Linked DNA regions of Puniceicoccus vermicola. The protein of the gene in region 1 binds, or shares a complex with, the protein of each later gene. Links are inferred from orthologs where the notes say so. Each region holds a gene or a part of one and is shown on either strand. Other genes may lie near its edges.

Region 1 (8,044 bases):
TCGTCAGCAGCTTCACCCTGCAGCCCTCTCCCCTGCGCTTTCTCGTCGGCACGGATGAACTCGGCCGCGACCTCTTCGCCCGAACCCTCGTCGGCGGACGGCTCTCCATCGCCGTGGGCATCGCCGCGACTCTCGTTTCGGTCACCATCGGAATCTTCTACGGCGGCATCGCTGGCTACGTCGGCGGAAAGGTCGACTCACTGATGATGCGCTGCGTCGACATTCTCTACGCCCTGCCGTTCCTCATCTTCGTCATCCTCCTGATGGTCGTCTTCCCCAAATCCCTCCTCCTCCTCTTTCTGGCGATCGGAGCCGTGGAGTGGCTGACCACGGCCCGCATTGTACGCGGCGAAGTCCTTTCCCTCAAAAAGTTACCCTTTGTCGACGCCGCCCGCTGCCTTGGCCTGAGCCACGGAAAAATCCTCTGCCGCCATATTCTTCCCAATACCCTTCCCCCGGTGATTGTCTACGCAACTCTCACCGTGCCCACGGTCATCCTCCTCGAATCCGTGCTCAGCTTTCTCGGCTTGGGGGTTCAGCCACCCAACAGCTCCTGGGGCGTCCTCCTCAACGAAGGAGCGGAGCGAATGCAGACCTACCCCTGGATGCTCATCTTCCCCGCGATTCTGTTCGCCCTCACCCTCCTCAGTTTGAACTTTCTGGGCGACAGCCTCCGCGATCTCCTCGATCCGAAATCCCGTCACTAAGCGGGCGATCCGGGACACCCGACCGGCAGAAAAATCTGTCTGTCTCAAAACCGTTATCCCTCGGTGGATAGGGCGAATAAGTGATTGACCTTCTGCATCCTAGGAAAAACCTATTCCGACGTTCTCAAATCACGAAACCAACACTGAAATACAATGAATCAACTTCTCTCCCTGGCGCAGATGCCGACGATGGACAACATCGACAACATGGTCGCGGAATGGGCTCTCAATCTAGCCACCGCCGCCATTATCTTTTTTGTCGGAAAGTGGCTCGCCGGTGTCGCCCGCACCGTTTTCACCAAGGTCTGCGAAAAGCGGAACATTGAGGCTTCCCTGAGCCGCTTTGCCGCCAGCGTACTATACTACCTTTTGATGGCCGTGGTCATTGTCGCCGCCCTCGGTAAGCTCGGCGTTCCCACCACCTCGGTCGTCGCCATTCTCGGTGCCGCCGGCTTGGCCGTCGGTCTCGCCCTCCAAGGCTCTCTCTCCAACTTTGCGGCTGGCGTGATGATCCTCCTCTTCCGCCCCTTCAAAACCGGTGACGTCATCGACGGCGGCGGGGTTGTCGGAGTGATCGTGGGCATCGACATGCTGACCACCGAAATGAAGAGCTTCGACGGAAAGCAAATGATCGTCCCGAATGGCAAGTTCCTCGACAGCGTCATCACCAACATCAACGCTTATCCAAGCCGCCGCGTGGACATCGAGTTCTCGATCAGCTACGACGACGACGTCGACCAAGCCCGCGAGATCATGCTCGATATGTTGAGCAAGGACGAGCGCGTCCTCGACGATCCGGCCGTGACCGTTGCCCTCATGAACTTCGGCGACAGCGCCATCGACATGGTGGCCCGCGCCTGGGTAGCCCCCTCCAACTGGTGGGGCGTCCTCTCCGAAAGTCGCGAAAAGCTCAAGAAAGCCTTCGATGCAAACGGAATCTCCATCCCGTTCCCGCAACAGGATATCCACATCATCAAGGACAATTCGGAAGAACCCGAAGAAGCCGCTTCTTAACCCTCCATTTCAAACGCGCGAATCCCAAGCGATTCGCCAGAGCCCGGACCGAGTCGATCTCGGATCTGGGCTCTTTTTTTGAGGTCCGGCGACGCTATCGAAATCGCTATCGCGCTTCCGCTCCGGAGATTGCCGGACCCCGTGCATTGTGGAGAGGAATGGCGAAAGCCATTTCTAACGGAAACCACAGGGGAGAACGCTTCCCGCCGAAGATCATCGAAATCGCTATCGCGCTTCCGCTCCAGAGATTGCCGGACACCCGTGCATTGCGTAGAGGAATGGCGAGAGCCATTTCTAGCGGAAACCACAGGGGAGAACGCTTCCCGCCGAAGATCATCGAAATCGCTATCGCGCTTCCGCTCCAGAGATTGCCGGACACCCGTGCATTGCGTACGAAGATCATCGAAATCGCTATCGCGCTTCCGCTCCAGAGATTGCCGGACACCCGTGCATTGCGTAGAGGAATGGCGAGAGCCATTTCTAGCGGAGTCCGCAGAAGAGCCTGCTTCCCGCCGAAGATCATCGAAATCGCTATCGCGCTTCCGCTCCAAAGATTGCCGGACACCGTGCATTGTGGAGAGGAATGGCGAAAGCCATTTCTAACGGAAACCACAGGGGAGAACGCTTCCCGCCGAAGATCATCGAAATCGCTATCGCGCTTCCGCTCCAAAGATTGCGGGACACCATGCATTGTGGAGAGGAATGGCGAGAGCCATTTCTAACGGAGACCGCAGGGGAGACCGCTTCCCGCCGAAGATCATCGAAATCGCTATCGCGCTTCCGCTCCAGGGATTGCCGGACCCCGTGCATTGCGTAGAGGAATGGCGAGAGCCATTTCTAACGGAGTCCGCAGAGGAGACCGCTTCCCGCCGAAGATCATCGAAATCGCTATCGCGCTTCCGCTCCAGGGATTGCCGGACACCGGATCGACCTACTTATTCGCCATTTTCACTTTGACCAAGAAGATCGGCTACTTCGCTCAGGGCGATCGATCATTTCCAGTTGCGTTTTTGGCTTCTCCCGTTCCCGCTTAGGAGATGGAGCCGGTCCATTTTCCAGGCCATCTGGATCGCTATTCCGGGGTGGTGGAATCCGCTCTGGGCTGGATGGCTGCGGACTGGCTCCGAGAACATCGGAGCACCCAGTCCTTTCTCCTCGCGCCCAAATTCCGGACCGCCCTGCAACGGGCCGTGGAAATTAGTTTTTTCCGGGATCAGCTGGGACTTTCCTTTCGGATTCTCCCCTTCCCTCCTCTCGCCAAGGAATCGGGGGCCAGCGATGGTGCCCGAGTCGAGGCGGAGTGGGATCGCGCTGCGGCTCTCGCAGCTCTCCTCGACCGGAAGAAAGGGGATAACCTCCTCTTTGTCACCACTCCCGACGCCCTGCTCGACCCAGTCATTCCCCGAAGCCAATTGCGGGCGCAGCGGCTGGCCATCCGCACGGGGGAGGAAATTCCTCCGGCCGAACTGGCCCGGAGACTTTCGGAAGAACTGGGCTACGACAACGAACCCGTCTGCGAGCGGCCCGGGGAATTTGCTGTTCGGGGGAACCTGCTGGATGTCTATCCGGTCAGCCTCGCACATCCGGTGCGCATTGATTTCTTTGGCGACGAGGTCGAGAGCATCCGCCCCTTCGATCCCACCAGTCAGCTCTCGGAGGGAAATTTACGGGAGGTCTGGATCGGACCGACACAAGGAAGTGCGGAGGGAGTCTCCGACGGAGCTCTCGCCGATTACCTCGACCGCCCGACCACTTGGATTCTGGAGGAGCCCGATACCCTTCGCCGCGAGCACCCCATACTTTTCGAAAAGCCAGAACGCCCAACCCACGGAAAGGGGAAACTGCCTGCACCGAGTTCAAGCGGAGCCCCCACTCTCGCCCGCATTTTTGAGCGACCGGGCGCGGAAAAGGATTCCGCCCTCCTCCTGTCCGAAGTCGAAACGGTGCTGCCCCTGGCTCTCGTCTCCGAAAATATTCCGCTCACGACCAAGGATCCCGAGATTCTCCGCGGCGAACTCATCCGCGGCCTCCTCGGGGCCGACCGCACCGCCCACGAGGAATCGACCCGCCTACGATTCCTCCACAAAGTCGCCCAACTCGCCTCCGAAGGCGCCAAAGTCCACCTAGTACTTCCCGGAGAGAGCGAGGAGAACCGATTCCGCGAGTGGATGGCTCAGGACGCCATCCTCCGTGACTTCGATCCTCCCATCCTCCACGGCAATCTTCGGAAAGGCGCTTGGCGGGAAACTGAAACCGGCGACGAACTCTACATCACCGACCGGGAAATCTTCGGCCGTGACCGCACTCGCCTCGAAAAGATTTCTGAACGGGCCCTGCCGACCCGCAACGCCGTCGATGGCCTTCTCGATTTTTCGGAAATGGTCGAGGGCGATCACCTCGTGCACCTCACCCACGGGATCTGTATCTTCCGCGGCATCGCCCCGAAGGAGATTGACGGGGAAACCCGCGAACTCATCACCCTCGAATTCGCCGAGGGCATTCGTATCTCGCTGCCCCTGACGGAGGCTCACCTCCTCTCCCGCTATGTCGGCCTGCGTAAGTCCACTCCCAAGCTGGGTAAGCCGGGATCGGGGATTTGGGAGAAGGCCCGCCGCTCTGCCGAGAATTCCACCCTCGACCTCGCGGCCCAGCTCCTCGAGATCCAAGCAAAGCGAGTCACCACCCCTGGCCACGCCTTCGCCGAAGACACCCCGTGGCAGACAGACTTCGAGTCCTCCTTCCCTTTTCGAGAGACTCCCGACCAGCTGGCCGCCATCCAATCCGCTAAACGCGACATGGAAAAAGATCGCCCGATGGACCGCCTGGTCTGCGGAGATGTCGGTTTCGGCAAAACCGAGGTGGCCATCCGCGCCATTTTCAAAGCGGTGATGGATGGGAAGCAAGCGGCCCTCCTCGTGCCGACCACGGTTCTGTGCCAGCAACATTTTCAGAGCTTTCGCGACCGATTCGCCGATTTCCCACTCAGTGTGGAAATGCTCAGCCGCTTCCGCACTCCAAGCGAACAGAAACGTATCCGGCAGCAATTGAAGCATGGACGCATCGACGTGGTCGTCGGAACTCACAGCTTGCTGAGTAAATCGGTAAAGTTCAAAGACCTCGGCCTTCTCGTCATCGATGAGGAGCATCGTTTCGGAGTCCGACAGAAAGAGGAGCTCAAGCGGATGCGCACCCACGTCGACGTACTCAGCATGAGTGCGACCCCGATCCCCCGCACACTCTACCTCGCCCTCGCCGGCGCCCGCGATCTGAGTGTGATCGAAACCCCACCCCGCGATCGACTTCCGGTCGAGACCATGGTGCACCCCTATTCCGAGGGTCTCATCCGTTCGGCCGTCGATCAGGAAATCAGCCGCGGCGGCCAAGTCTTTTACCTGCACAACCGGGTGAAAACGATTCGCGCCGTCGAAAAAAAACTCAGCGCTATGTTTCCGCGCCTCCGGATCGCCGTCGGGCACGGGCAGATGGAAGAAGGCGAACTTGAGCAGGTAATGACCGAGTTTGTCGCCGGACGCTACGACCTCCTCCTCTGCACCACCATTATCGAGTCCGGACTGGATATCCCGAACTGCAATACGATGATCATCGAGGGGGCCGACCGGTTTGGACTCTCCCAACTCTACCAGTTGCGAGGCCGCGTAGGACGATTCAATCGGCAAGCCTACGCCTATCTCCTCCTCCACCGCCACACCGGCGTCCTCGAATCGGCCCGCAAACGGTTGTCGGCCATCCGCCAATACAACCAGCTTGGAGCCGGCTACCGGATTGCGATGAAAGATTTGGAGCTTCGCGGAGCCGGGAATTTGATCGGCTCCGAACAGAGTGGAGAAATCGCGGGAGTCGGCTTCGACCTCTACTGCCAATTGCTCCGCCAGAGCATCGCTCGGCTCAAAGGAGAGGTCACGGCTTCCCACGTCCGGGCCGAGGTGCGGCTCGATTTCATCAACCGCGGTATGGGTGGAGTGCGGGCAAGGCCCGTCGGAGAAGCCCGGTTCGAAGTTTTCCGCAAAGAGGCCGTGGACTCTGGCCGCATCAAAACCGTGGCCGCCGAGATCCCGGGCGAGTATATTCCCGAGTCACGCATCCGCGTCGACCTCTACCGTCGCCTCGGACTCGTTTCGAACCGGGAAGAGATGGACCGGATCGAAAAGGAGATCGCCGACCGCTTCGGCAAAATGCCCGAATCCGTGAAGATTCTCCTCGCCGTCACCCGGATTCGCCTCGAAGCCGAGTATCACCAAATCGCCTCTGTCGCGACCGAAGGACCCCTTCTCCGGCTCAAAAGAACCGGGAAGGAAGGGAGCTACGTAAAAATCGGATCGCGCTTTCCCCGCTTGACCCAGAAAAAGCCCCTTTCCAGATTGGCAGAAATCACTAGGATGATTGCGCGTCTATGAACCTCCACCACCTTTTTCTTCGGCCTATCGGCCTGATTCTTTTCCTCGCAGGCTCGATTCTTTCCGCTCAGGAAAGCGTCGACCAGATGTGGGAACCCGATCGCCCCAACGCGATCGCCGCCAAGGTTGAGGGGAAAATCATCACCTTTGAGCAAGTTCGCCGCGAGATGGAGCCCCTCCTCCGGCAGGTCTCCCGCATTTCTTCAAACGAGCAGGAATACAACGCCAACCTGAACCGCCTGCAACGGGATGTGCTGCAAAACCTGATCGACCAGATTCTGATCGTGGAGAATTTCCACACCAAGGGGATGACGATTCCGAAATCCTACATTGAGGGTGAGTTCAACGATGTGATCCAAGAAGACTTCAACGGCGAACGGGACCGCTTCCTCACCTACCTGCGTAGTCAGGACCAAACGGTGCGTGATTTTCGCGATGATCTGAAAGACAAAATCATCGTGCAGGTGATGAAACAGCAGATGCGACGCAATCAGGCCGAGATCAGCCCGCAGATGATCAAAGAATTTTACGAGGAGAACCAGGCGCAATTCCAACGGGGCAAGGAGGTCAAACTCTTCCAAATCTCCCTGACTCCCAGCAGTGAGGGAGAAACGGTAGAGGAGAAGACCGCCACCGTGGAAGAAATGCTCGCCGATGGCACCTCTTTCCAAGAGGTCGCCCGGAAGATGAGCATGGACGGCCTGGCCCGCCGTGGGGGTAGCCTCGGGTGGGTTGGCAGCTCGGACCTCCGCCGCGAACTCAGTGATGTCGTTTTCGCCCTTCCGGAAGGCGCGGTCAGTGATCCGGTCTCTTTTCAGAAGAGCATTTTCTTTTTCTACGTCGAAAAGATCCGCGAGCCCGGCCCAATTCCTCTCGCAGAAGTCCGAGGCACGATTGAAGAAATGCTTTCCGACCAGATCGCTCGTGAAGCCCAGGAAAATTGGCTTCAGCGGCTTCGTGAGAAAGCCTACATCGAGTACTTCATCTGATCGGACCGACTTTCGGTCCAACCATCAGCCAGTCCCGCAGTGAGGGAACTTCTCGACAGCCTCCAGGCTCTCCCACCGGAGATCATCTGGGTTTGCCTTCTGCTCACCGCGTTCGCGGTGATCCTCGTCCTCCACCGCTGGATGGGCCCCGCAGGCCTCTATGTCTACATGGCCGTCGCGATCATCGGAGGGAATCTTCATGTCCTCAAGCTGACCCAATTTTCAGTCTTTCCCGATCCGGTCGCGCTGGGGACCATCCTTTTCTCCACCACCTTTCTTTGCACTGATATTCTTACGGAGTATCACGGTGCCCCCGCGGCCCGCCGAGGGGTGATCCTCGGATTTGCCGGGTTGGTTCTCTTCGATCTCTTTCTCTTCGCGGCCCTCGCCTTCCGTCCGCTCGATCCCTCTGACGGAGCTCTCGGAGCCTCAGCCGCGCAAATGCAGGAAAACCTCGAGGCCATCTTCCTCCCCGCACCGGGGATCCTCATCGCCAGTCTTGCCGCCTATCTCATCAGCCAGTTCAACGACATCTGGGTCTTCAGCCGGTTGCGCGCCGTGACGCATGGCAAGTATCTCTGGCTCCGCAATAACCTTTCCACCTGGATTTCGGCACTGGTCGACAGCGTCGTTTTCAGTGTTCTTGCTTTCGTCGTTTTCTCCCCCGATCCCGTCGGCTGGAAACCGCTGATCTTTACCTATATACTCGGAACCTATGGGCTTCGCGTCGCCGTCGCCATTCTCGACAGCCCGATCGTCTACTGGGCCAAACCACCAAAATCCGAAACCCTTTCCCAGCCATGAGCGCCGATTCCCAATTCTCCTTCGACATCCAACAAAGTGATGCGCAAACCGCCGCCCGCACTGGACTCCTGCGCACCCCACACGGCACCATTGAGACTCCCAATTTCATCTTTTG
Region 2 (5,461 bases), on another replicon or contig:
GCAACGATGAAGTCGCGGAATTCAAAGGTGGGGGTCTTGGTCTGCCCGCTGATCTCGACCATGCGGTTCATTGCGGACTTATCCCGATTGACATCCAGGATGTCGACATCGACGCCATGCTGATTGAAAAACGTTTGGGCTTCCTGGCACCAAGGGCAACCAGCTTTGATGTAGAGAATGGGCCGTTCTTTCATTTTGCTGATCTAAGGGTGGAACGTTGCGTTTTACGAGAATGATTTTTGCCGACGGGTAATTGCTGAAGCTCCACGGTAAAGTTTGGGGTGGATCTACATTTTTCTTCACGGCTCTAGCTCGAATTCCCCTTTCTCAATGACCAGAAGGGTTGCCGTCTTCCGTCTCCTGGCGTTAGTTCGTTGCTAATCTATGTCTGCCAACGAGTCCATTCGCATCCGGGGTGCACGCCAGCACAATCTACGGAATCTCGATGTTGAGATTCCTCGCAACCGGATGACGGTGGTCACAGGAGTCAGTGGATCGGGCAAATCTTCCCTGGCTTTCGACACTCTTTATGCCGAGGGCTACCGGAAGTACATGGAGAGTCTTTCGCCCAAAGCGCGTCAGCTCCTCGACCAGGTGGATCGCCCTGAGGTAGATTTCATCGAAGGCCTTTCGCCGGTCATCGCCATTGAGCAACTGACGGGGCAGGGGACGAATCCCCGGAGTACCGTCGCCTCGATCTCCGAAGTTGCCGATTTCGCCCGGGTTCTCTGGTCGGTGGCTGGTCAGCCCTTTTGCCCGAAGGATGGGGGGCGCGTCAGCCGCCGCTCGATTGACGACTGTCTCGCCCGGATTTTCGAGGAGCCGGAGGGAAGCCGGATCCAGATCCTTGCTCCCCGCATGGAGGCGAAACCGTCGGCCATTCGCGAGGAGCTGGAAAGCCTCCGGCATAAAGGCTACACACGCGTCCGCATCGATGGACGCATCGCCAGCCTCGATGATGCAGATATTGTCGACCGGGGCCGTAAGCTGCAGCAGCTCGACCTTCTCATCGACCGAGTGGTGCTGCGCCCGGACCAGCGGGGGCGGATCGCCGATTCCCTGGAACTGGCTTTCGGCGAAGGAGGGGATCGGGCCATCATCCTCGTGCAGGAATCGAAGGAGGCTCCGATGCGCGAGGTTCTCCTCAGCCAGGCCCATTCCTGTGAGATCTGTGGAGAGGTCTATCCCGCACCCTCCTCACGGCTGTTTTCCTGGAATAATCCTGACGGCGCCTGTCCGGAGTGCGGTGGAATCGGTGAGATCCTTCGGTTCGATGAAAATCTATTGGTTCCCGATCCCTCCGTCTCCGTGAAAAAGGGGGCGTTGAAGCCTTGGCGGATCGGGTCGAAGCGAATGATCATCCGCCGCAACGCGCTCTTGCGGCAACTCGCGGAACAGCTCCCCTTTGACCCGACCGTGCCTTGGCAGGACTTGGATGAATCGGTGCAGCAATTGATTATCCACGGTTCAGGGGATCAAGAGTTTCTCTTCAAGCTCGGCCCCGGCAACCGCAAGCCGAAGTCGATGCCATTCCCCGGAGTGATTCCGGATCTGGAAGATTCCTTTACGACCTCGACCAGCGATGGTCTACGGGCCCGTTTGATCGCCTACCAGCGCCGCTTGCCTTGTCCCGCTTGTGAGGGCGCGCGGCTCGGTGCCTACCCACGCAGCATTCGGGTGGAAGGCGTTTCCTATCCGGAGTTCCTGGCGATGCCGGTAGATACCGCGTTGAAACAGGCGGAGGGGCCGTTTCGTGCTTCCGCGGGGAAATTGGTTGATGAAGCCGTGGAAGGGTTGGCTCACCGACTTCGTTTCCTGGAGGAAGTGGGGCTCGGATACCTGACGCTGGACCGCTCCTTTCAATCGCTCAGCGGTGGGGAGGCACAGCGGGCTCGGTTGGCCACTCAGCTCGGCATGGGACTCGTCGGCGTGATCTACGTTCTCGATGAGCCAAGCATCGGCCTGCACCCGATCGACATCCGCCGCCTCATCCAGAACCTGCACCGCCTGCGGGATCGGGGGAACACCGTGGTCGTCGTCGAGCATGAGGAAGCCATGATCCGCGCTGCCGATCACCTCGTCGAGATGGGGCCGGGAGCCGGTTCATTGGGGGGCAACTTAGTCTACGCCGGTCAGCCTGGGGATATCGCCGGATCCCCCGCAAGTCGCACCGGGGCCTACCTTTCGGGGAAAGAGAGTCTGCTCGATCGCCGCAAGGTGCGCAGTCCCGGAAAAGATGCACTGGAAGTGTTGAAAGCGGTGGAGCACAATCTTGATGGGTTCGACGTCAGTTTTCCCGTGGGCTGTCTCAGTGTGGTCTGCGGAGTTTCGGGTTCGGGAAAAAGCTCCTTGGTGCACGACATCCTAGCGGCGGCGGCCGCTCGAAAACTAAACCGCGCGAAATCCGTCCCCGGCGCTCACGGAGGGATCCGCGGTCTCGAACATTTTGATACCGTGGTCGAAGTTGACCAATCCGCCATCGGTCGGAGCCCACGTTCCAATCCGGCCACCTTCGCCGGGGTCTTTTCCATCCTTCGTTCGATGTTCGCCAAGACGCCGCTCGCCAAGGTGCGGGGATACGCTCCGGGACGTTTTAGCTTCAACGTTTCGGGTGGTCGCTGCGAACGCTGCAAGGGCGACGGAGTGATCCGGCTCGACATGCAGTTCATGAGCGATGTCTACGTCGAGTGTCCCAGCTGTCAGGGAAGGCGTTACAACCGGGAAACTCTCGAAGTCCGCTACCGCGGGCTCAACATTGCCGAGGTTCTCGACCTGACCATCGAAGAAGCGAGGGATGCCTTGAGCAAGAATCCCGCGGTCCTGGCAAAGCTAGACCTGCTCCGTGAAGTGGGTCTTGGATATCTGCGTCTCGGTCAATCCGCGACAACCCTTTCCGGTGGGGAGGCGCAGCGGCTCAAGCTCGCCACCGAGCTCAGTCGGCGTGAGCAGGGGCGCACGCTCTATCTGTTGGACGAGCCGACGACGGGACTTCATTGGGACGACATCGGCCGCTTGATCGATGTGCTCTACCGTTTGCGGGATGCCGGGAATACCATTCTCATCATCGAGCACGACCTCGATCTCATCCGGATGGCCGATTGGGTGGTCGAACTCGGTCCAGAAGGTGGCGAGGCGGGAGGGCATCTCCTCTTCTCCGGCACGCCGGAGAAATGGAAGTCGGCTGGAAAGACACCGACCCTCGAGGCCTTGCGGGCGCAAGGGTGAAGGGAAGAAGAGTAGGATCGTGCCTTGCTCGATAATTCGGTCGGGTATTTGAAAGCCACTGATCTCTTCTGCTTACGCCGGATGTAGCGACAAGCAAAGGGAATTTCGGGAGTTGATGATCCCATTTCCTCCGGTCTCGGGGAGCGTAGCGCTTTTGCCCACGAGCCTAGGCCCTGGAATATACCGAGAACGCGACCTTCCGGGCGTCCAAGTTTCTGTGGACATGAAAGCGTGCGGTCCGCTGAATCTCTTTGTGATGATCTCGTAAAATGACTTCAGTTGCTCTGTGCTCCGTGTCTTTCGTTGCCCCCCTTTTCACGATATCGAGTGGTGATGGTTGATTTTCGAGAGCGGTTCGGTTTGCATCAAACAATCTCATGAGCTTTGCCCGTCAGCTATCCTTTCTCTCCGGAACATTCCTAGGGTCTCTTTCTTTCCTCTTGCTAGCACTTGGGTGTGGGGCGGATGCGGACTCGACGGGCAAGGAGCGACCTCCGGCACCGGTTGAAGTGGCCGAGATCGAAATCGGCCGGATCGAGCTGAGGCGCGAGTTGAGTGGAAGTCTCTGGCCTTCAGCAGATTTTTATGCGGCCCCTCGAATTGCCGGCCAAGTGAAGGAATTGAAGGTGCGGGTCTCCGATACGGTGAAGAAGGGTGATGTGGTCGCTCTTCTCGACGATGGGGATCTGGTGCAATCCGTTCGTCAGGCGGAGGCCGATTTGATGGTGGCGAAAGCGAATCTTCGGGAAGCCGAAGCGCGGATGGAGATTGCTGGGAAGGAAAGCGAGCGCGCGAGTCAGTTGCGGGATCGAGGGATTTCTTCGGATGCGCAGGTCGACACGACGCGGGCCGAGCGCCTTTCGGCAGAGGCTGGGCTTGCCGTGGCCGAGGCGCAGATCGCTCGAGCGGAAGCGCAGCTGGAGGCCGCGCAGATCGATCTGGGGGAAACCCGCGTTCGGGCGGAGTGGACCGGTGGCGAGGGAGATCGGGTCGTGGCCGAGCGCATGGTCGACGAGGGGGATGCCGTGTCCTCGGGTGAATCGATGTTTCGGGTAGTCGATCTGGATCCGTTGCTGGGCGTCGTTCGAGTGACCGAGCGCGACTATCCAAGCATCAAACGTGGAGACTCAGTGACCCTTCGCACAGATGCCTTCACCGGTGAGTCGTTTATGGGGAAGGTCTCTCGGATCGCTCCGGTTTTTTCCGAAGAGTCGCGTCAGGCTCGAGTGGAGTTCGAAGTCGCGAATCCGGATGGACGCCTGAAGCCTGGGATGTTTGTCCGGGCATCACTCGTTCTCGGCGTGCGGGAGGATGCGACAATCGTCCCAGACCTGGCGATTGTCCGGCGCAACGATGAGAATGGCGTGTTCCGGCTCGGGAACGACCGCGAAACGGTTTATTGGCAGCCAGTGGAGATCGGCATCCGCGAGGGAGATCGTGTCGAGATCATTGCCGATGACATCTCGGGTGAGGTGGTGACCCTGGGACAACAACTGGTGAATGACGGCTCGCGGGTGCGGGTTACGGACCTGGAGGCGGTTGGCGTTTCCCGATGAGTCTTCCCCGCTTTAGCGTCAATCGTCCGGTCTTTACCACGATGGCTTGCCTCATCGTGGTGGTGTTGGGGCTGGTTTCCTTCCGGCAGCTGAAGATCGATCTCCTGCCGAGCATCGAGTTGCCGACGGTCAGTGTCAGAACCAGTTTCGAAGGCGCGAGCCCGGAGGTGATGGAGCGAACGGTGACTCAGATCGTGGAGGAAATCGTGGCGACGACGCCAGGGGTTGAAGAAATCACTTCGACTTCCAGCGAAGGGCAGAGTCGGGTGACGGTGACCTTCGAGTGGGGGACCGACGTCGATCAGGCGGCCCTCGATTTGCAGGCGACCTTGGAGGATGAGGTCAGCGAGTTGCCGGACGACATCGTCCGACCCCGGGTGAACAAATTCGATATCGACTCCTTTCCGGTTGTCTTGATCGGGATCTCCAGTCGTCTCGATCCGGTGGAATTGACGCAACTGGTGGAGGACCAGCTGCGGTATCGATTTACCCGAATTCCCGGCGTCGCTCAGGCCGACCTCTGGGGAGGGTTTGATCGCGAGATCCGAGTCGAAGTCGATCCGGACAGACTCCGGGCCCAGGGGATTTCTCTAAACGCGGTTCTCGATGCCATTGAGCGGGCAAACCTCGATCTCCCGGCCGGAAAGATCGAGGAAGGGCGCTATGAAGTGACCTTGAGG

What was found. The genes of interacting proteins can lie anywhere in the genome.
Region 2: the proteins of mfd (region 1) and uvrA are in contact, whole or in part, in a crystal structure (PDB 4DFC), measured with the Escherichia coli proteins. The link is inferred for Puniceicoccus vermicola from one-to-one orthologs.

Annotation. Positions count from the first base shown.
Region 1 is NZ_JACHVA010000139.1:35,607-43,650, reverse strand. The notes cover bases 2,367-6,336. They hold mfd (transcription-repair coupling factor), read left to right. Parts: upstream 2,367-2,758; coding sequence 2,759-6,136; downstream 6,137-6,336. Other genes in these bases: H5P30_RS20480 (peptidylprolyl isomerase), read left to right, coding at 6,133-6,336; H5P30_RS20490 (hypothetical protein), read left to right, coding at 2,543-2,755; H5P30_RS20495 (hypothetical protein), read right to left, coding at 2,367-2,412. Outside these bases: H5P30_RS20500 (mechanosensitive ion channel family protein), read left to right, coding at 861-1,721; more of H5P30_RS20495, read right to left, coding at 1,828-2,366; more of H5P30_RS20480, read left to right, coding at 6,337-7,125; H5P30_RS20475 (queuosine precursor transporter), read left to right, coding at 7,165-7,929; tRNA guanosine(34) transglycosylase Tgt, read left to right, coding at 7,926-8,044. UniProt on the Escherichia coli protein: Couples transcription and DNA repair by recognizing RNA polymerase (RNAP) stalled at DNA lesions. Mediates ATP-dependent release of RNAP and its truncated transcript from the DNA, and recruitment of nucleotide excision repair machinery to the damaged site.
Region 2 is NZ_JACHVA010000127.1:114,996-120,456, reverse strand. What follows is about bases 1-3,425. They hold uvrA (excinuclease ABC subunit UvrA), read left to right. Parts: upstream 1-384; coding sequence 385-3,225; downstream 3,226-3,425. Other genes in these bases: H5P30_RS17390 (glutaredoxin family protein), read right to left, coding at 1-194. In the rest of the region: H5P30_RS17380 (efflux RND transporter periplasmic adaptor subunit), read left to right, coding at 3,603-4,781; H5P30_RS17375 (efflux RND transporter permease subunit), read left to right, coding at 4,778-5,461. UniProt on the Escherichia coli protein: The UvrABC repair system catalyzes the recognition and processing of DNA lesions. UvrA is an ATPase and a DNA-binding protein. A damage recognition complex composed of 2 UvrA and 2 UvrB subunits scans DNA for abnormalities.